Linked DNA regions of Spiractinospora alimapuensis. The main gene of each other region encodes a partner of the protein of the gene in region 2 in a complex. Links are inferred from orthologs where the notes say so. Each region holds a gene or a part of one and is shown on either strand. Other genes may lie near its edges. The genes, in order: J4H86_RS02805 and J4H86_RS23555.

Region 1 (10,977 bases), 4.4 Mb from region 2 along the record:
TGGCGATGCCCAGTTCCCCTCCGCTGTGCAGGTTCATGCCCAGGCCGAAGGTCTCGCAGTGAGCAGCGAGGTTCTTCGTGGCCAGGACCCCGCCCCACTTGTAGACGTCGCCGTGCACGACGTCCACGGCGCCGAGTCTCACCGCCGGGGCGAAGTCCTCGAACCGGACGACGCACATGTTGGTGCACAGCGGGATCCGGACCCGTCGCCGGACCTCCGCCATCCCGTCGATGCCGACACACGGATCCTCGAGGTACTCCAGGTCGAGCTCCTCGAGTTGGATGCCGGCTCGGATCGAGTCCGGCACCGACCAGGCCGCGTTGGGGTCGACGCGCAGCTCGACGTCGGGCAGGCGGTCCCGGATCGCGCGCAGGATCGCCACGTCACCGGACACGTCGGTGGTGCCCTTGAGCTTCACCGCGGTGAACCCGCCGCGCGCCACGACCTCGGCCGTGTGGTCGGCGAGCGCGCGAGGGAGATCGGAGGACGCGACGCCCGGTGCGTCGGCTCGGGTGATCAGCGCGGTGATCGGCACCTCCTCCCGCACCCGGCCGCCGAGCAGGTTGGCCAGCGGCTGACCGGACAGTGTGCCGATCACGTCCCAGCACGCCACGTCCAACGCGGCCAGCGCCGCGTACCCCAGGTAGCCGTGGAAGAACGGCACCATGCGGTTCCTCGTCCGCAGGGACTCCACGTCGAAGGGGCTGCGCCCGACCAGTTCCGCCCCCAGCCGCTCCACCAGGGCGGCCACCGGCCGACCCCACATGGTCTCGCCCCACCCCTCAGCCCCGTTGTCCAGCCGGATCCGGACCACCGTGCGAGTCTCTCCCGTCTTGGTCTCGAACGAGCTGGTGAATGGATTGGTGAGCGGAAGGTTGACCACCCACACGTCGACGGTCTCGATCCTCATGGTGTGCCCTTCCGTCCCCGCGCGTCGGAGGGTCCGGTCGCGACGTCACCGACCCCGTGGCTGGCCCGGGTGGCGCGGTCGAACGCGACGATCGCCCCCACCAGCCCGTCGACTCGTTGGGTGAGCAGCCGGTGCCCGACGTCGGCACTGGCCGTCGCGGGGTCGTCGGTCACGCCGCCGACCCGTTCCCACTCGCCGTGGCGTTCCACCGCCAGCCCCGGGTAGGGCGGCCGGTCGAACAGTGGTGGCGGTCCTTCCGGCGGCGACCAGCGTGGAGGGCCGACCCGCTCCGGGGTCGCGGCGAGCATCAGCGAGGTCTCGAACCAGCCCGCGTGCCCGGGCGTCCTGCTCTCCTCGGCCCCGTCGGGCGTGTCCTGCCCGGCGTCGGCGCGGATGTCCCAGTAGTTGCAGGCGGCGACCGCGATGTCGCGGCGTAGCGCGGCCCCCTTCACCGCGACCCGCATCGCCTCGTCGTTGCCACCGTGCCCGTTGACCACGATCACCCGACGGAATCCGATGTCGACGAGGCTCTCGATGACCTCCCCGAGCAGACTCACCAGCGTCGCCGAGGTCAGAGTGACGGCGGCCGCGAACGCATGGTGCGGGCTGTACCCGTAGGGCAGGGCGGGTAGACGGACGAGATCGGGCTCCTGGTCCTCCAACCGGGCCAAGGAACGGTCGACGACGGTCTCCGCCATCATCAGGTCGGTGCCCATCGGCAGGTGTCCACCGTGCTGTTCCTGCGACCCGATGGGCAGCACCGCGATCGAGCTCGGTGCGGCCTCCCGGAGCTCGGCCGCCGTCAGCTCGGTCAGGTGTCGTACAGTCATGCCTTACTCCTCATCGCGGTCGACCCGTGATCGTGGGCCGGCCCGCCTGGACGGAAGGTTTCCGGATGTCGACGACGGACAACGCGCTCGGCTCGGTCGAGCTGCTGCCCGGTTCGGTGCGTGCGGCGGTGCTGGAGCGCGACGGAGGCGTCCGCCATCTGGTCGAGGCGACGTTCGACCCCTCGGTCCCCGGAGCGGTCCGGGACACCCTCACCGACGTCGTCCAACGGTGCTTCACCTTCCACCGGGTCACCGGAATCGGCGTGGCCTGCCCGGGGCTGGTCGACACCGTCGCGGGAACCGTCGTGTCGTGCTACGACCTGCCGGAGCTGAACGACTTCCCCCTCACCTCGGTGGTGTCGGCGAGCGGACGCGCCCCCGCCTACGTGGAGCACCGGGCCCGGCTCCAGGTCCTCGGGGACCGTTGGTTCGGACATGGACGGGGCCGACGTGAGTTCGCGTCGGTGAGCACCGGCGAGACGTTGGGCGTCGGCCTGCTCTACGAGGGCCGGATCATCGCGCCGCCCGGTGGCCGCAGCGGCGCGCACATGGTCGTCGCCGCGGACGGCGAGGTGTGCACCTGCGGAGCGACCGGGTGCTGGCGGACGGTCGCCACCAGCCGGTGGCTGCGGGACGCCGCCGCCCGATCCGGATACGCGGCCGGTGACCTGCCCACCCTGACCGAGATGGCGGAGGCGGGGGAGTCGCGGGCCGCCCACCTGCTCGACGACTACGCCGACAACCTCGCGCTGGGACTCGCCAACATCCAACAGTTGTTCGCACCCGGCCGCTTCATCCTGCACGGAGAGGCACGGTGGGCGGGTCCGGCGTTCCTGGACCGGATCGAACGACGCCTGCGCGCGGTGACCGCCTGGAACGCCGAGGCCGAGCCGCCCCACGTCCTCGTCGCCGACGTCGACGAGGACGACTCCACACTCTTGGGCGCGGCCGGTCTCGTCCTCTCCCAGGCGAGCTGACGCACTCACCGCGCGACCTCCCCACCGGGGGAACCCGGCGACCCGTCCCGCTCGCGGGCGCGCAGCCGCGATCGTGACGGGTCGGGTTCGGGAACGGCCGCGACGAGGCGCTGGGTGTAGGGGTGTTCGGGCCGCGAGAGGACCTGACGGGCCTCCCCGAGTTCCACCACGGCGCCGTCCTTCATGACGGCGACCCGGTCGGCGACCCGGTTCACGACCGCCAGGTTGTGCGAGACGAAGACGTAGGTCAGCCCGAACTCCTCCTTGAGCGAGGCCAGGAGGTCGAGGACCTGGGCCTGCACCGACACGTCGAGCGCGCTGGTCGGCTCGTCGAGGATGACGATCGCCGGGCGCAGCACGAGGGCTCTGGCGATCGAGACGCGTTGCCGCTGCCCGCCGGAGAACTCGTGGGGGAACCGCCGGGCGGCGTCCTCGTCCAACCCGACCGCGCGCAGGGAAGCGGCGACCGTGTCCTCACGCTCCTCGCGCCCGCGTCTGCCGCGCGTCGTCGGCCGATGGGTGACGAGCGGCTCGGCGACGATGTCGGAAACCCGCAGACGAGGGTTCATGCTCGAGTAGGGGTCCTGGAAGACGACCTGCATCCGGCGACGGATCTCCTTCAGGCGCTTGCGTGACGCCTGCCCCAGGTCAGTCCCCTCCACGCGCACCCGCCCGGCGGTGGGCTCCGTGAGGCCGAGGAGGAGGCGGGTCAGCGTGGTCTTGCCCGAACCCGACTCGCCCACGACGGCCATCGTCTCCCGCTCATGGGTTCGCAGCGACACGTTGTCCACCGCGACTGTCCCGGCACGGCGGCCCCTGGCCGTGAACACCTTGCGTACACCGTCGAGCTCGATGAGAGGCGCCGCGTCGCCGCCCCGCTGCGGGTGGTCGTCGTCGGAGGTGAGTCGGGGCGTCGCGGCCAGGAGGCCGCGCGTGTACTCGTGTTGGGGACGGTCGAAGACGGACTGGACGGGACTCGCCTCGACGACCTCACCGTCGCGCATGACGGTGACCCGGTCGGCGATATCCGCCACCACGCCGAGATCGTGCGTGATCAGCAGGACTCCCATGTGGTGGCGCTCGCGCAGCTCGGCCAGGAGCTCCAGGATCTGGGCCTGCACGGTGACGTCGAGCGCGGTGGTGGGCTCGTCGGCGATGAGGAGACGCGGTCGCGCGATCAACGCCATGGCGATCATCGCCCGTTGCCGTAGGCCGCCGGAGAGCTCGTGGGGGTACAGTGCCGCGCGTTCCGTCGGGCGGGGGACGCCCGCCTCGGCGAGGGCGTCGACGACCGCCGCCCTCCGCTTCTCTCCGCGCAGGCCACGGTGCAGGGTGACGACCTCACCGATCTGGGTGCCCACCTTCTTGACCGGGTTCAGGCTGGTCATGGGGTCCTGGAAGATCATGGCGATGTCGTTGCCGCGCAGGTTCCGCAGCTCGGCGGCGTCCAGCCGCAACGTGTCGCGGCCGTCGAAGGTGACCGTTCCGGAGCGGTAGACGCACGGGGGGACGGGGTTGAGCCGCGGGATGGACAGCGCGGTCGCGGTCTTCCCGCTCCCGGACTCACCCACGAGTGCGACGATCTCCCCTTCCGCGACGTCGATGGAGGCGCCCTTGACCGCGTGTACGGTCTCGTGGCCGAGTTCGAAGTCGATGGCCAGGTCGTCGATGCTCAGGAGAGGTCTCATCCGCGGTACGCCTTCGGATCGGTGGCGTCACGAATCGCGTCGCCGGTGATGTTGATCGACAGGGACGTGAGCATCAGCGCGATCCCGGGGAAGACGGCGATCCACCAGGATGTCCCGAGATAGAGCTGGCCGTCGGCGAGCATGTTGCCCCATGTGGGGATGGTCGTGGGGACGCCGAGGCCGAGGAAGCTGAGCGCGCTCTCGGCGACGATCACCGAGGCCACGTTGAGGGTCGCGATCGTCGCCAGCGGGGCCAGCACGTTGCGGAGCAGGTGGCGTCGGATGATGGTGAGGTCTCCGACCCCGATGGCTCGCGCCTCGGTGACGAACTCCCGGGTCTTGAGGCTGAGCACCTCGGACCGGACGACGCGGGCGTAGGACACCCAGCCCGCGATCCCCAGCACGATGATGACGATCCACAGGCTGCTGCCCAGGAATGCGACGACGGCGAGGGCGAGCAGGATGGCGGGGAACGCCAGTTGGACGTCGGCCAGGCGCATCAGGATCCGGTCGGTCCACCCTCCGTAGTAGCCGGCGGCCAGACCGGCGATCGCCCCGATGACGCCGGAGAGGGCGGCGGCGCTGATGCCCACGAGGAGGGACACGCGGCTGCCGTAGATGAGCCTGCTGAGCACGTCGCGGCCCAGTTGGTCGGTTCCCAACAGGTGGGCCGTGCTCCCGCCCTCCCCCCACGCCGGGGGGACCAGGCGGCTCAGCAGGTTCTGCGCCTGTGGGTCGGCGGGCGCTATCAGCGGGGCGAGGACCGCGGCGAGGACGACGACGCCGAGGAGGACGAGCGCGGCCATTCCCCACCGGTTCCTTCTCAGGGCCCGCCAGGTGCTGTGCCCACTTTCTCGCGTCGGGGAGGGGACGCCGGTGGTCTGGGTGGGTGTCATCGCTTCTCCGTCCGGACGCGCGGGTCGAGGATGCTGTAGGACAGGTCGACGAGGATGTTGATGACCACGAAGATCAGGGCGAAGAGCAGTACGGTGCCCTGGACCAGGGGGAGGTCACGGTTGGAGATCGCCTCGACGGTCAGGCTGCCGAGCCCCGGCCAGCCGAATACCTGCTCGGTGAGGATCGCGCCGCTGAGCAGGGTGCCCGTCTCCAGGCCGACGACGGTGACGACGGGCAGCGAGGCGTTGCGCAGTCCGTGGGCGAGAACCCCGTGGGTCGGTCCGTATCCCTTCGCGGTCGCGGTACGCATGTAGTCCGCGGAAAGCACGTCGATCAGCGACGAACGCAGCAACCGGGCGATGACGGCGACCGAGTAGATGGCCAGGGTCACGGCGGGCAGCAGCAGGTTCGCGGCTGATCCGTAGCCCGCCGCCGGGAGGACCTGAAGCTGGACCGCGAACACCAAGACCAGGACGATGCCGATCCAGAACGGCGGCGTCGACTGCCCTACCAGGATGACCGCCATGACCCCCTTGTCGCCGGCGGTACCGCGCCGCATCGCGGCCATGATCCCGGTCGGGACGGCGAGGAGCAACGCGATGGCGAGCGCGGAGGTCGCCAGCAGCGCCGTCGCCGGGAGCCGCTCCGCGATGACCGTGAGGACGGGCTGGTTGTAGAAGAGCGAGTCGCCCAGGTCGAACCGGGCCAGGCCAGCGAGGTACTCGACGTACTGCACGGCGAGGGGTTGGTCGAGTCCGAGGGTGGCGGCGAGCTCGTCGGCCTGTTCCTGTGTCGCGTCGGGGGGAAGCAGCAGCGCCAATGGGTCGCCGGAGATCCGGACCAGCAGAAAGGTCACGGTCGCCGCGAGGAACATGACGACCAGGGCGGAGAGGAGGCGGGACCCCGCGGTGAGCAGGATCGCCCGGGCTCGGTCGATCATCGCCTGACCTCCGCACCGCGCATGGCCAGCGTGCCGACGACGTTGGGCTGCCAGTGCACGCCGGACGTGTGGACCAGGATGTTGTCGATCTGGTAGAGGAAGACGAACGGTGCCTCCTCGCGCAGGAGCTCCTGGAGTTCGGTGAAGGCCTCGAGCCGTTCGTCGGGGTCGACCGTGAGCTCCTCCCGGTCGATGAGGTCGTCGGCCTCGTCGGATGTCCAGCGGCTCTGCCGCCGGTCCCTGCGCACGTTGGACTGCACCATGCTCGACCCGTCGAGCGTCCACCCCGTGCTGGCGGCCAGGTAGATCGGTCCCAGGGCCCTCCGGTTGTCCGAGGTGAGGCGGGAGGTGTAGACGGCCGGGTCGAGGAGCTCCACCTCCGCGCGCACACCGACGCGGGCGAGCAGACCCGAGATCGCCTCGGCCACGAAGGCGTCGACGTTTGAGGCGGTCAGCACGGTGGTGAACCCGTCCGGGTATCCGGCCTCGGCCAGGAGGTCCCGCGCGCGGTCCAGGTCCCGCTCGTAGGGCTGGATGCTGTCGTCGAACCCGAAGGCCTCGCGGGGGAGCATCGTGGGCACCTCCCGGGCCTGCCCGTTGAGCACGGCCTCGATCAGTTGTGGCACGTCCACCGCGTGGTTGAGCGCCTGACGGACGCGGACGTCGCTGAGGACCGGGTCTTCGGTGTCCAGGGAGAGGTAGCTGGTCCGGATCCCCGGGAAACTGGTGATCTCGACCCCCTGGTAGCCCTCCAGTTGCAGCGCCGCGTCGGGGACGAGGCCGGTGACGAGGTCGACCTCGTCGCTCTGTAGGGCGGCCAGCGCGGAGGCCGGGTTGGGGACCGGGCGGATGATCAGGGTGTCGATCTCCGGTGGTCCGTCCCAGTAGTCGGGGTTGGCCTCCAACGTGACCTGCACGGCGCGCTGGAAATCGGAGAAACGGAAGGGGCCGGTACCGACCGGGGCCTCCGCGAATCCGTCGTCCCCGACCTCGGCGAGATAGCCCGGTGGCACGACGACCCCGCCGAAGAGGGAGAGCTTCGCCGGGATGATCGGGTCGGGCTGATCAGTGTTGATCTCGACGGTCAGGTCGTCGACCACCGTCACGGACTCGACGTAGCGCAGCTCGACGATCGGCGACGCCGTGGCGGGGTCGAGGAGGCGTTCGATGCTGAACTTGACGGCGTGGGCGTCGAACGGCTCCCCGTTGTGGAACTCGACGTTGGGGCGGAGTTCGAACCGCCAGGTCAGGTCGTCGATCGCCTCCCAGTTCAGCGCCAGTCGGGGGACGAGCTCGTTCTCCTCGTCCCGGCCGGTCAGCGTGTCGAAGATGTTGATCAGCACGTTCATCGAGGTCGTGTCGCCCTGCTTCTGCGGGTCGAGTGTTCGGGGGTCCTCGGACTGCGAGACGCGCAGGACGCGCCGGACTGCGTCGACGGCGCCGTCGCTGGCACAGGACCCGAGAAGGCCGGTGAGGACGACGGTCGGTACGGACAGGCCCGCGATTCGCAGCACGGACCGACGGGACCAGGCGGGGGTCGCCAGCGAGGCGTCCATGGTGCTCCTCTACCGTGCGGAGTTCTGCGAAATACTAGAGGCGTTCCGTATGTGAAGTAAAGGATTTCGTATTTTGGAACGCACGGTATGATGGTGGACATGAATGTGCCCAAGGATGGTCGTGGTCCCAGTGGCGAGGGATCGGTCGCCGAGAGCCGCGACGCGGTGCCGAGTTCCGTGCGCAAGGCGTTCGCCCTGATCGAGGAACTGGTGACCGCGCCTGCCCCGGTCCGACTGCACGAGCTCGCCCGCGCGACCGGGATGACGAAGCCGACCACGCACCGACTTCTGCGTGCCCTCTACGCCATCGGCTACGTCCGCCCGGTCGGATCCGGCCAGTACGCGGTGGGTCCCGGACTGATCAGCGTCGCGGCGGCGACCCTGGGCGGGCTGAAGGAGCGTCCGCTCGTCCACCGGACCCTGACCCAACTCCACGAACGCACGGGCCTGACGGCCTCCTACGCCATGCGCTGGGGTGACTCCGTCGTCGTGATCGACAACGTCGAGCCCGACCAGGCCTATCGGGTGTCCCCACGGCTCGGCGTGCGCACCCCCCTGACGGACAGCGCGGCGGGTCTGGCGATCCTGGCCACGGCGGCCCCCGGGGACCGCGACGACGAGATCCCGCCTGCGTCCCTCGCGGCCGTGGACGCGGCCCGAGGTGACGGCTACGCGGTCGACACCTCCCAGGCCGGGGTCTGCGCGGTGGCCGCCCCCGTGCGGATCGGCGGTCCGCTCGCGGGTGCGCTCATGGTCACGGGCCTCAGCTTCGGCATGAGTCCGGACTCGGTTCGGGTGATCGGGCCACTGGTGGCGGAGCAGGCGAACGCCCTGGCCGCGACGGTTCGCGCGACGATCCCCGCTGTCTCTGATATCGAGGAGGACACCGCGTGACGCACAGCGGCCACGCCCACGTCAGCGTGGAAGACCTCCTGGAGTGGGGGCGCGCCGAGGGTGTCTATTCCGCCGCCGCGTGGTCGGTCGGCACGGCCACGGGCGAGACGTCCGGGGGAGTCGTGGGTACCCGGTCGTGGGGCGGGGAGCCGGTGACGCGCACCGATCTCTTCGATCTCGCCTCGGTGACCAAGCCCCTGGTCGGCGTCGTGGTGATGGCGCTCCTCGAGAGGGGCGCGCTCGCTCTGGACAGTACCGTCGCCGAGCTGCTCCCCGACTTCCAAGCGCGCGCCACCGGGGAGTTGACCCTGCGCGATCTGATGCTGCACACCTCCGGCCTGCCGGGCCGGGTGCCGATGTACCGCACGTACCCCACCCGGGACGCGATGGTGGAGGGCCTGCGCGCGCTCCCGCCGCCCGCCCGGCCGGGAGACGCCGTCCAGTACTCCTCCCCAGGCCTCATGCTCGTGGGCATGATGGCCGAGGCCGCGTCGGGCGCCCCGTTGGACACGCTTGTCGAGGAGTTCCTGACGCGGCCGACGGGGCTGACCTCCACCCTGTTCACACCCGCGCCCCACGACCGTGCGCGCGCCGTGGCGACCGAGGACTGCGCGTGGCGCGGAACCGTGGTCGCCGGCGAGGTCCACGACGAGAACGCCGTCGTCCTGGGGGGCGTGGCCGGCCACGCGGGACTGTTCAGCACCGTGGACGACCTGGCGACGCTGGGCGCGGCACTGGTCCGCAACCTGACCGAGCCTCTCTTGCTGCACCCGATCACACTGGCGGCCATGATCGAGAACCGGACGGCGGGCATGGCCGAGGGGCGGGGCCTCACCTGGCAGACCGCCGACACACCGGGCTCTCCCGCCGGCGACCTGGTCAGCCGGCGAACGTTCGGCCACACTGGGTTCACCGGGACGAGCCTGTACGTCGACCCCGACCACCAGCGGTACTACGTGCTGTTGACCAACCGGGTCCACCCGAGCCGCGAGGGCGACGGCATTCGGCGAATCAGGCGCGCGTTCCACAACATGGCCGCCGTCGGCTGAGGGAACGGCACCCCGCTTACGGCGCCGCTGTGGAGCCGGGCGCGACGGCAACCGTGGACACGCGTTCAGAGCACCGCCCGTTCAGTGCCTCCGCCCGACTCGCCCAGGCCGTGTCCAGCAGGTGAGGGCGCAGCTCCTCACCTCCACCGGTATGCGCGCACACCCAGTCGAGTTCGTCCGCCAGAGTGGTTCCGAAGAGACCCGGATCGTCGGAGCCGACCACGACGGGCAGGTGGCGCCCCGGTGTGAGAGGCGTCGAGGGTGCCCTCGGAACGGTACGCACCCGTGGAAACGCGGGCGGCGAGGGGGATGAGCGCGACGTCAAGGTTCACACCTCGACCAGGGGCCGGCAAGGCGATATCGCCGGAAGGGTGCGCTGGCGGCGCTGCGGCGGCACACTCTTTGATCGATGGATATCGATGAATGATGCGCGGAATTCCCCGCCACTCTTAATGTATAGCGCACCCCGGGGCTTGCGGCAAGACCCCCGTCGTGCTTCACAATCGTCCGCGTGATCAGCACCAACGACGGGGGACCGGCTGTGAAACGCACGACCAGTGATGTCTTCGACCTTCCCGAACGCCTTGAGGCGAAGGCCGATCCGGCGCTCGTCGGTGACGACGAACGCCACTTCGAGGAGATGGCCGCCAGCCTCCAACAGACGATCGCCGACGTGTCCGACCGTCTCGACGCGCTGCGCAAGGTTCCCGGTGGTTCCGGGCAGCACGCCGTCGAGCGGGACCAGGAGATCCGCCGACTGACCGCCCGGTTGCGCACCCTGCGCCGTTTCGGACTCGACCTCTGCCTCGGCCGCATCGTTGGCGCCGACGACGCGGAGCCCGTCTACATCGGCCGACTCGGACTCTCCGACGGCGACGGCCGGCGCCTCCTCATCGACTGGCGCTCCCCGGCCGCGGAACCGTTCTTCGCCGCGACCCACGCCAACCCGATGGGCCTGGCGAGCCGGCGCCGGTACCGCTGGACGAACGGCCGGATCCGCGACTACTGGGACGAGGTCTTCGTCTGGGAGGGAGACGACGGGGAGCAGGCGGCGCACGCCGCGCTCGACGACCAGTCCGCGTTCATCGCCAGTCTGGGGGCCAACCGGTCGTCGCGCATGCGCGACGTGTTGGGCACGATCCAGGCCGACCAGGACGCCATCATTCGCGCCGGCTCCAGCGGCGGTCTCGTCGTGGACGGAGGACCGGGGACCGGGAAGACCGTCGTCGCCCTGCA
Region 2 (10,910 bases):
GGAGAAGGTTCGTGCCTTGCTACCCTCCAGCCCGTTGAGCGCCGTCATCGTCACCAGTCCGGTCGCGTTCAGTGACGCGCGCCTGCACTACGAGGAGGTCGCGCTAGAGGGGTTCTCGCCGTACGAGGGACTGGAACTGCTGGACAGGATCGCCGGCCACACGGGAGTGATGGACGACCGGCTGCGAGAGCACCGCAGGCGTTGGCGCATCGTCGAGCTCTGCCACGGCCTACCGCTGGCGCTCGGCTTCTGTGGCACCATCCTGCAGCAGCCGAACGCCGACAGGTCCGCTACCGACGCCCCGGATCCCAGCGTGGTCCTGCTGCGACAACTCGAGAACGCCGCCGAGACGCCCATCATCCACGACGCGACCAACGGGTTCCTGTCGTCGTTCCGCATCGCCTTCCATGAGTGCACCGCACGCCAACGACTCCTGCTCCGGCGGATGGCGGCCAGTGGTTTCGAGGAGGCCAGCGCGGTCACGGCCGCGGCCCTCCTGGGCGTCGGCACCTCCGAGGCGCAGACGCTCCTGGACGAACTCGCGACCCGGTTCCTGCTCGACCCCCTCGGGCCGGCCTCGGACGGGGTACGCCGCTACCGACTTCCCGAGCTCATCGCCGTGTCCCTCCGCGAACTGGACTCCACCTCCTTCGACCTGTCGCCGGCGGAGCGCTCCGCATGGTCGCCGGAACGCACGCTCGTCGCCACCCGTCGGGTACTGGTGGTCTACTGCTTTCTCGCCGAGTCCGCCGCCGACGCGCTCAACGGCACCGACGACCACTTTCCGCAACCCGTCCGTGAGGACCTCACCGAAGTCGAGATCCTGGCGGTGGAGCCTTCGGCGCACCCGCAGCAGTGGCTGGCCCGGGACCGCCAGACACTGTTGCGGTGTCTCACCACCGCGGAAACCCAGGGACACGTCGAGCTCCAGTGGCGCACTTCCCGCGCGGTCTCCCAGATGTGCCAGGTCCTGCGGATGCACTGGGACGAGTGGGAGCGCGCCGTCCAGTCCCAGCGCCGCGCCGCGGAACTCCTCGGCGACCAGCAGCGGATGGCGATGGCGCTCCTCGACCACTCCGAGATCCGCGCGAACCAGGGCCAGTACGACGAGGGCGCCCGGTATGCGCGGGACGCCCACGCGCTGTGCGTCGACGCGGACCTGGACCCACGCTGGCGGGCCCGAGCCGACCGCGCGCTCGGGGTCAGCCTGCACCGAAAGGGTGAGACCGCGCGCGCCCTCGTCCAGCTCGAGGAAGCGGTGCGGGTCTTCACCGAACACGATGAGTCGCGTTGGCTCGCCCGCACACAGGCCAACCTCGGCGACCTCCAGGACCATCTCAGCAAGTACGACGAGGCGGAGGAGCTCCTCCGTCGGGCCATCGCCCAGTTCGACCAGGCGCGGGACAACCAACAGCACGACCTCGCCCAACTCCGGCTCGCGGAGGTTCTGGCCAACCGGGGGCAGGCGCTACAGGCGTGGGTTCTGCTGCAGGAGATCCGTGGCCGCACGGACACCCGCCGCCAGTCCTGGTACCACGCCCGCTGTCTGCGCGCGCTGGGGTCCCTGGACAGCCGACTGCTGAACTCCCAGTGCGCCGACGTCTTCGCCGGCACCACCCAGTGGGAGGAGAGCATGACGCGTCGCGCCAGGGAACAGTTGGGGCACGCGATGGAGACCGCCTCAAGGGGACGTCTTCGCCGCCGCCAGGTGTTGACGGGTTTCTCGCCACGGTCCCAGATCGCGATGCTCGAGGAGGCCATGAGCATCTTGCGGCGCATCGGCGACCAGTGGGGCCTGCACTGGACCACCCTCACCCACGGTCTGTTGCTCATCCGCATGTCCGATGTGGTCAAGGGTCGCGAACAGGTGGTCGCCGCCGCGGAGGGCTTCGCCGCCATCGGCGACCCGTGGTGGTTCGCTCGCTCCCACCGTTTCGCCGCGCAGGAGATCCTCACCATGCTCCTGCGATCCGACGACGGCGGTACCCCTTCCTTCGAGGGGTACGGGCCGTTCGGTGTCCTGGACCTGGTCGCCGCGTCCCCCTGGCGCCAAGGTGTGGTCTCCGAGGCTCGTGTCCACGCCGAGACCGCCCACGACGCCTACGCCGAGGCCGACCAACCCGTCGGCGTCCTGCTGACCAAGATCCTGCTCGTTCGGATCGACCGCGCCGCCGGCGGCATCGCCCCGGAGCGACTGCGCGGCCGGCTGTCGGCCTACGCCGAGCAAGCCCGCGAGGAGGGTTTCCTCCAGGTCGAACGCGAGGCGACGAAGTGGCTTCACTGGCTCAGAATCACCAGCGGCGGATCCATGCTCCCCCCGAACCACCCGGCCCCGTGACGCGACGTCGTGGACCTGTGACGAGGGGCGGTTGGCGACACTCTCCGGGGACCGTTCGCCGGACCGCGCCCGGCCGGGACACGCCGCACGACTCGCCGCTTGGGTTCTCCCCCTCCGCGACGAACCACCCAGCGGCGCTCCGCGTCCGGCAGGCGGCCAGAACAGGTGGTGCCGAGTGTTCCGTGCCCGAACGCGGCGGTCGACGTCCACGCCTGGCCGGGGTACACGACGCGGCGGGGGGACGGCCACGATCCGGCACCCACGACCGACGGGCCAGGCTCGGAGTCCCAGGGACGCTTCCGGGCCGGGGACGCCCTCCGATTTCCGGTTGGGCCGCACGGGGGCTCGCGCGGCCCAACCGGCCAGGGTCAGGCGGTGGGCTGGACGATCGTGGCGGTGTCACCGGCCTTGGGGTGGATGGTGCCGGCCTTGATCTCCTCCGCGTAGTGGCAGGCGACGCGGTGGTCCGGACCCACGCGGCGCAGAACGGGACGCTCGTCGGCGCACCGTTCGGGTTGGGCCCATGGGCAGCGGGTGTGGAACCGGCAGCCGGCTGGAGGGTTGGCGGGAGAGGGGAGGTCCCCGGTGAGGAGGATGCGTTCGCGGGTGTCCTCCACCTCGGGATCGGGGACGGGCACCGCCGACATGAGGGACTTGGTGTAGGGGTGCATCGGTTCGGAGTAGAGGGTGTCGGAGTCCGCCTCCTCCACCAGTCCACCGAGGTACATCACGCCCACCATGTCACTGATGTGGCGCACGACGGACAGGTCGTGCGCGATCACCAGGTAGGTCAGACCCTTGGACTCCTGGAGGTCCTCCAAGAGGTTGAGGACCTGGGCCTGGATGGAGACGTCCAGCGCCGACACCGGCTCGTCACAGATGATCAGGTCAGGCTCCAGCACCAGGGCCCGCGCGATGCCGATCCGTTGCCGCTGTCCACCCGAGAACTCGTGCGGGTAGCGGTCCAGCGCCGATGACGGCAGTCCCACCGTCTCCAGCGCGTCGACGATGAGGTCCCGACGCTCCGCCTTGGAACCCCCGAGGTCGTGGACGTACAACCCCTCGTTGAGGATCGTCGCGACGTTCTGCCGGGGGTTGAGACTGCCCAGGGGGTCCTGGAACACCATCTGGAGGTGTCGGCGCTGGCGCCGCATCTCCTCGTTGGAGAGCCCAGCGAGGTCGGTCCCCTTGAACCACACCGAGCCGTCGGTCACCGGCGAGAGGCGCAGCACCGCCCGCCCCAGTGTCGTCTTGCCGCAGCCGGACTCCCCCACCAGCCCGTAGGTCTGACCCTGCCGGACCGACAGCGACACCCCGTCCACGGCGTAGACGTGACCGACCACCCGGTCGGTCAGGATGCCGCTGCGGATCGGGAAGTGCACCTTGAGGTCGTCCAGCGTGAGCAGGACCTCCTCGTCCACGGAGTCCCCATCGGCCTCTCCCATGTCACCGACCGGAGTGCCGGACTCCTCCGTGGCGAGGGCCTTGTCCCGGGCGTCGGAGGTGGCCTCGTCCGGCTCCGGAGGGGACGAGCCCTCGGGGGTGCCGGTGTTCTTGTCCTCGTTGGCGGAACCGTCGCTGGTCAACGTCGCCCCCCTTCGTGTTCGGGCTGCGGATGGCGCACCGGGTTCGCGCACCGGTAGAAATGGTCGCTCGTCGACACGGTGAGACCGAGGGTCCCGTCCAGGCAGTCCTCGGTGTAGTGGTCGCACCGGGGCGCGAACGCACAGCCGTCGTCCCAGGCGATGTTGTCGTTGACCGAACCGCGGATCGGCGTCAGTGGCTCGCCCCGTGGGGCGTTGAGCCGCGGGATCGACCCCAACAGGCCCGCGGAGTAGGGATGGGTGGGAGCGGCGTAGAGCGCGTGACGCTGTGAGGACTCCACCACTTTGCCGGCGTACAGCACGTTGATGGAGTCACACAGCCCGGCGACCACGCCCAGGTCGTGCGTGATCATCAACAGGGCCGTGCCCTCCTCGGTCACCAGATCCCGGAGGAGCTCCAGGATCTGCGCCTGGATCGTCACGTCCAGGGCCGTGGTGGGTTCGTCGGCGATGAGGAGACGGGGCCGACACGCCACCGCGATGGCGATCAGCGCACGCTGCCGGATACCGCCCGACATCTGGTGCGGGTACTCCTTGAGCCTCCGCGTCGGGTCGGGGATCCCCACACGTTCCAGGAGGTTCGCCGCCTCCGTCCGCGCGGCCTCGCCCTTCATGCCTCGGTGGCGTTTCAGGATCTCGGTGACCTGCCGCCCGATCGGCACGACCGGGTTGAGCGAGGTCAAGGGGTCCTGGAACACCATGGCCAGTTGGGAGCCCCGGAGTTCCCGCATGGGCTCCCGGCCCAGCGCCAGTAGGTCGACCACGCCGCTGAGGTCCTGTCGGGCCCGTCCTCCGGTGGGGACGAACTCGTCCTCCAGCTCGAAGTGCGCGCTGCCGGAGACCTTCACCCCCGCGGTCGGGAAGGAGGCCCATCAGGGCCAGGGATGTCACGCTCTTGCCGCAGCCGGACTCGCCGACCAGCCCGACGATCTTGCCTTGTTCCAAGGCGAAGGAGATCCCGTTCACCGCATGGAAGTCGGGTGTCCCGCGCCGGGAGAACGTGATCGCCAGGTCCTCCACGCTCAACAGGGTCATCGAGACATCAACTCCGCAACTTCGGGTCGAGGGACTCCCGCAGCGCCTCGCCCAACAGGGTGAACCCGAGCGCGGTGATGATCGCCACCGCGGGGTACACCGCGAGCTGGGGCGCGGCGGACAGGAACCGTTGGGCGTCGGCGAGCATCGTTCCCCACTCGGGCGAGGCCGAGTCCGGGTTGCCCAGTCCGAGGTAGGACAGGGCCGCCGCGTCGATGATCGCGATTCCCAGGGCGAGGGTGGCCTGCACCAACACGGGGCCGAGGGAGTTGGGCAGGATGTGGCTCAGGGCGATCCGGGGGGTCTTCACACCCAGCGCGCGGGCCGAGAGTACGTAGTCCCGGCTGGACTGGGCGATCATGGATCCACGGAGGAGCCGCGCGAACTGGGGGATGTTGGCGACACCGACCGCGACCATGACGGTGAGGAGGCTTGGGCCGAGGATCGCGGCGACGGTGATCGCCAGGAGCAGGGTCGGCATGGACAGCAGGATGTCGATGATCCGGCTGAGGGTGGCGTCGATGCGCTGCCCCCATCGGCCGCCGAGGCCGGCCGCCGCACCGGCGAGGCCGCCGATGATGGCTCCACCCACGAGTCCGAGAAGGGTGGCGACCACGCCGACGAGCAGGGACTGGCGCGCCCCGATCACCATACGGGAGTACTGGTCCCGGCCCAGGTTGTCGAGGCCGAACCAGTTCTCCGCGCGGGGTCCGACGAAGATGTTCTGGTTCGGGAAGACTTCGTTGCCCCAGGTCTGTGCGCCGGGTGCGTAGGGTGCGATGAGGTTGCCCAGGAGGGCGACCAGCACGAAGAGTCCGACGATGACGGCCCCGGTGATGGCCATCGGGCTGCGACGTAGCCGGTCGAAGGTCTCCCGCCAGATCCCGCGCCCCTGTCCGTGGGTGACGCGTTTCGCGGTGAGCTCCGCCAGCCGGTCGATCCGTTCGGTCTTGCGGGACATCAGTTCACCCGCACTCTCGGGTCGAGCAGGTTGTAGGAGATGTCAACCAGCGTGTTGATCAGGACATAGATCAGCGCGATGATCAGGATGAACCCCATGACGACGGGATAGTCGCGACTCTGAGTGGCTTGGTAGATGAAATAGCCGATCCCGTTGAACGCGAACACGCTTTCGGTGAGGACCGCGCCCGCCAGCAGTTGGCCGGAGAGGTAACCGATGGCGGTGACGACCGGGAGCATGGAGTTGCGCAGCACGTGGCGGCCACGGATGGTCTGGCGGTGCAGCCCCTTGGCCTCCGCGGTGCGCACGTAGTCCTCACTGAGTACTTCCAAGACGCTGCCGCGCGTCATGCGCACGATCACGGCGAGAGGGATCGTCGCCACGGCCGCCGCGGGGAGCACCAGATGCATGAACGCGTCCAGCGCCGCGTCCCACTCGCGGGTCATGAGTCCGTCGAGGATCGCGAAGCCCGTGATGTTCGTGGCGTTGAGACCCGCGGACTGCCGGAAGGCCGAGGGGAAGATGCCGAGGTTCTCGGCGAAGATCACCTTGAAGATGTAGGCGAGGAAGAAGACGGGGGTGCAGATCCCCAGCAGGGATCCGCCGATCGCGGCGAAGTCGAGGAAGCGACCTCGGTTGCGCGCGGCGATGTAGCCGAGGGGGATGCCCAGGGTGACGGCGATGAGGATCGCCAGGATGGCCAGCTCCGCGGTCGCGGGGAACCGAGTCGCGAACTCCTCGAGGACGGGGCGGCCGGAGGCGATGGAGACACCGAGGTCTCCCTCCGCCAGGCGGCCGAGGAACTTCATGTACTGGACTGCCACCGGTTCGTCCAGCCCCAGTATCTCTCGCATCTGTTCGCGCTGTTCCGGAGTGGCGTTCTCCGGCATGAGGGCGAATTCAGGTCCGCCGGGCAGGCGGTTGAACCAGATGAACAGTACGACCGAGAGACCGAACAGCGTGGGGATGAGCTGGAGGAGGCGGCGAACGATGAAACGCGACACGCGCGAAGTCACCTCTCACTCGTCAGGCGTTGGCTGCCCGACCCACAGGGGCCGGGCAGCCAAGACTGTGCCTATTTGGTTGTGGTCACTCCGCCCAGGAGGTCTCGGCGAAGTCCTCCTGCGTGAGCGGGCTCACCGTCGGCGGGTCGATGTCCTCCGCGAAGGCGATGGACGGGGGCGAGGAGGAGAGCGGAAGGCCCGGCAGGTAGTCCATGATCGCCTCGTTCGCCTCCTCGTACAGCTCGATGCGCGCCTCGTCGTCCGGCTCGGCGTTCACGGCGTCGAGGGTGTCGAACACGTCGTCGTCCTCGAACCGCCACGCGCTCTTGTACCCGGCGAACCAGGTTCCGAGGAAGTTGTAGGTCTCGTTGTAGTCACCGGTCCACCCCAGGAGGTAGAGGCTGCACGCCCCGTCCTCGGTGTAGGGGATGTAGTCGTCCCAGATCAGGCCGTTCTCGTTGACCGTGATGCCCACCTCTTCGAGGTCGTTGGAGACCACGTTGAAGATGTCCTGCGGTGCGGGCATGTAGGGACGGGTGGTGTCCGTCGGCCAGCAGAACTCCAGCTCCAGGTCGCCCTCCTCGTATCCCGCGTCCTCCAGCATCTCGCGGGCGAGGTCCGGGTCGTAGTCGTAGGTCGTGACGTCGGAGGAGAAGCCGGAGAGGGTGTCCGGGATGAACTGGGTCGCGACCTCGCCGCCGGGGGGCAGGATGGTGTCCACGATGCGTTGGCGGTCCACCGCGTGGGCGATCGCCGTACGCACGTCCTTGTCGGCCAGCGCCTCGGCCTCCTCGAGGCGGTCGGGGTGGTCGTCCTCGATGCGCTCGTCGCCCACCATGGCGAGGTACATCACGTTGAAGACGTCGCGCTCGGGCACGTTGAACCCGGCGTCCGCCAACGGGTCGACGTCGGCGGGGGCGACGAGGTCGTATCCGTGGATGTCACCGGCTTCGAGAGCCTGCCGACGGGCGGTCTCGTCGTCGATGGTCTTGATGATCATCTCGCGGATGTTCGCGGTGTCGCCCCAGTAGTCGTCGAAGCGCTCGAGCTTGACCTCTTCGGAGCCGTGATCCCAGTCGACGAGCTCGTACGGACCGGTGCCGGCGATCGTGTCGTCGAGGGCGTACTCGGGCAGGGACGGGTCGTCGCTGTCGCCGCCGACCGGGTCGTCCGGGATCTGCTCGATGGTGCTGGGGCTCAGCAGCCCCATGGCGGCCATGCTGAAGGCACCCGGGTACCGGGCCGAGTACTCCTCGATCTCGATCGTGACGGTGAGGTCGTCCTCGGCCTCACAGCCGACGAAGTTCGAGTCGGGCATGTCGTCGTCCTCGTTCTCGGCGAAGCCGTCGAAGAGAACGTTCCAGTAGTACATAACCGAGCTGGACTGCGCCATTCCGGTGGTTTCGTTCCACCGTTCGTAGTTGGCGCAGACCGCGTCGGCGTTGAACTCGTCGCCGTCGTGGAATGTCACGCCGTCACGCAGGAAGAAGGTCCATTCGGTACCTTCTTCGTTGTGCTCCCAGTCCTCGGCGAGGGCACCTTCGAGTTCGGTGCCGCCGGGCTCGTGCCGGAGGAGTGCCTCGGTCGTCTGCCGGGAAACTCGGAAGGTCTCGCCGTCACTGGCGTAAATCGGGTCCATCGATCGCGGGTTACTCGCACCTGCGAAGATAAACGGATCGCTTTCGTTACGTTCCGATGCGTCACCACCGCCGTCCCGGTCACTCTGGGCACAGCCGGCTGCGGCCATAGCCAGGGCCATCGCCGCCGCGGCGGGCAAAAGAAGTGATCTCTTGAGTCTCCGCATACTCCCACCTCGTCGTCGGGTGTGTCGGAACGCTGCGTCCGAATCCACGCCATTATGACCGCTTTCTCCGGTTAGGAGATCACCCGGAACGGCGCATACCGAGAGCGATACGCGCTCTTAATGGGAATGTTTCTGATCCGTACCCCACGTGACACGCTCACTCTCCGCTATTCATCGAGGGAGTGACACCCACCAGGAACGTTCGTTCGAAAAACGAACGCCACTCGAGCTGCCAAAATCCTCCGCCGAAACCTGGCACAGTTTCTTTCCGAACGCCGGAGTCGTAACTCTCGGAAATATCCGGTGTCCCGGGTCGACTACTCCCCGAGTTTGTCGCCCGGGGTCGGTGCTCGATTTCCCGTACCAGGGGCTCTTCTCGCCGCGCCACGTCCGGACGGCCCGCGGCGGGCGGCGCCCGCCCCCGCTCGGATCCCCGCGCGACGGCGCCTATCCTGTGCAGCGTGATCCAGGTTCTCGACCAGGGCGAGTGGGCGGCCCGCCAGGAACGCCACACGGCGCGTGCCCAGGCGCTGCTCGCCGGGCACCGGCGCCGCCGCGCCGCGGGTGAGCCCCATCCGGTGGAGGACTTCCTGTTCACCTACTACAGCTACTCGCCCAGTCGGTTGTCCCGGTGGCATCCGGGGGTCTCCGCTCTGCTGACCGGGGACGGCGCCCAGGAGTTCCTGTCCCGGCGCCACTACACCTCGCGGCCGGTGCCCGAAGACGCCGCACGGGCCTCAGGTCAACGCACAGGCGTGGGCGTGGACCGGGAGGGGTTCCGGGCCGACCGGAGCCGTGCCATCGACTTCGTGTCCCGACTGCTGCGCGCCACCCAAGACCGTCCCGCGTTCCTCGGCTGTTTCGGGTTGCACGAGTGGGCCATGGTGTACCGGCAGTCACCCGAACAGCAACGCCACGCGCGGGTTCCGCTGCGCCTGGGGAGAGCGGAGACCGACGAGGTCGTGGCGTCCCACCGGATTCGCTGCTCCCACTTCGACGCGTTCCGCTTCTTCACGCCCCCGGCGCGGCCGCTGAACGAACGGCAGCCCGCGCGGGACACCCAGGTGGAGATGGACCAGCCGGGTTGCCTGCACGCCACGATGGACCTGTACAAGTGGGCCTACAAGCTCGCACCGGCCACGTCGGGGGAACTGGTCCTCGACTGCTTCACGTTGGCGCGCGACGTCCGGGAGCTCGACATGCGGGCCTCCCCCTACGACCTGCGCGCATACGGCTACGAACCCGTCGCGATCGAGACGCCGGAGGGTAAGGCGCAGTACGTCGCCGCGCAACGGCAGTTCGCCCGGCGCGCGTCGGAGCTGCGAGGGCGGCTCCTCGAGGTGTGCGCCGCGTTGGAGCACACCGAGGCCAGCGAGACGAATTGGGAGGTCGCGTCGTGAAGGTCGCGGTGGCGCAGTTCGCGCCCACGGAGGACAAGACCGCCAACCTGAGGACGGCGGAGGGGCTGGTCCGACAGGCGGCGGAACGGGGCGCCCGGGTCGTGGTGCTGCCGGAGTACACGATGTTCACGGCTCCGCGAACCGACACGCGCTTCGTCACGGCGGCGGAACCCCTGGACGGCCCCTTCATGACCGGTCTCCGGGGCATCGCGCGGCGCCTGGGCCTCGTGGTGGTGGCGGGGGTGAACGAGTCCACCTCCGACCCGGATCTGTTCACCAACCGCCTGGTGGCCCTGGACGAACGCGGAGAGCTCGTCGCCTCCTACCAGAAGCTGCACCTCTACGACGCCTTCGGCGCCCGGGAGTCCGACGTCGTGCGCCCAGGGGACATCGCCGCGCCGGAGACCTTCACCGTGGACGACACGGTCTTCGGGCTGCAAACCTGCTACGACCTCCGGTTCCCCGAGGTGACGCGGCGTATCGTGGACGCCGGGGCCGACGTGTTGCTGATGGGCGCGCAGTGGGTGCCCGGGCCGCTCAAGGAGGACCACTGGGTCACGTTGCTGCGGGCGCGGGCGATCGAGAACACCCTGTACGTCGCGGCGGCGGCGCAGAATGCCCCGACCGGCGCGGGTCGGAGCATGATCGTCGACCCGATGGGGGCGCCGATCGCGTCCCTCGCGGAGGAGACTGGTGTCGCGGTCGGTCACGTGCGCCAGGAACGTACCGCGGAGGTGCGTGAGCGTAACCCCGCGCTGCGGGTG

The links.
Region 1: the proteins of J4H86_RS23555 (region 2) and J4H86_RS02805 are in contact, whole or in part, in a cryo-EM structure (PDB 8Z1Y), measured with the Escherichia coli proteins. The link is inferred for Spiractinospora alimapuensis from one-to-one orthologs.

What each region holds. Positions count from the first base shown.
Region 1 is NZ_CP072467.1:597,404-608,380, reverse strand. The notes cover bases 3,352-6,351. They hold J4H86_RS02805 (ABC transporter permease), read right to left. Parts: upstream 5,302-6,351; coding sequence 4,402-5,301; downstream 3,352-4,401. Other genes in these bases: J4H86_RS02795 (ABC transporter substrate-binding protein), read right to left, coding at 6,239-6,351; J4H86_RS02800 (ABC transporter permease), read right to left, coding at 5,298-6,242; J4H86_RS02810 (ABC transporter ATP-binding protein), read right to left, coding at 3,352-4,405. In the rest of the region: J4H86_RS02825 (mandelate racemase/muconate lactonizing enzyme family protein), read right to left, coding at 1-910; J4H86_RS02820 (creatininase family protein), read right to left, coding at 907-1,740; J4H86_RS02815 (ROK family protein), read left to right, coding at 1,806-2,717; more of J4H86_RS02810, read right to left, coding at 2,723-3,351; more of J4H86_RS02795, read right to left, coding at 6,352-7,798; J4H86_RS02790 (IclR family transcriptional regulator), read left to right, coding at 7,898-8,692; J4H86_RS02785 (serine hydrolase domain-containing protein), read left to right, coding at 8,689-9,741; RNA polymerase recycling motor ATPase HelR, read left to right, coding at 10,283-10,977. UniProt on the Escherichia coli protein: Part of the ABC transporter DppABCDF involved in dipeptide transport. Responsible for the translocation of the substrate across the membrane.
Region 2 is NZ_CP072467.1:5,030,314-5,041,223, reverse strand. What follows is about bases 4,941-7,873. They hold J4H86_RS23555 (ABC transporter permease), read right to left. Parts: upstream 6,943-7,873; coding sequence 5,938-6,942; downstream 4,941-5,937. Other genes in these bases: J4H86_RS23550 (ABC transporter substrate-binding protein), read right to left, coding at 7,028-7,873; J4H86_RS23560 (ABC transporter permease), read right to left, coding at 4,985-5,938. Also shown: J4H86_RS23580 (tetratricopeptide repeat protein), read left to right, coding at 1-2,338; J4H86_RS23575 (ABC transporter ATP-binding protein), read right to left, coding at 2,707-3,783; more of J4H86_RS23550, read right to left, coding at 7,874-8,746; J4H86_RS23545 (3-methyladenine DNA glycosylase), read left to right, coding at 9,211-10,146; J4H86_RS23540 (carbon-nitrogen hydrolase family protein), read left to right, coding at 10,143-10,910. UniProt on the Escherichia coli protein: Part of the ABC transporter DppABCDF involved in dipeptide transport. Responsible for the translocation of the substrate across the membrane.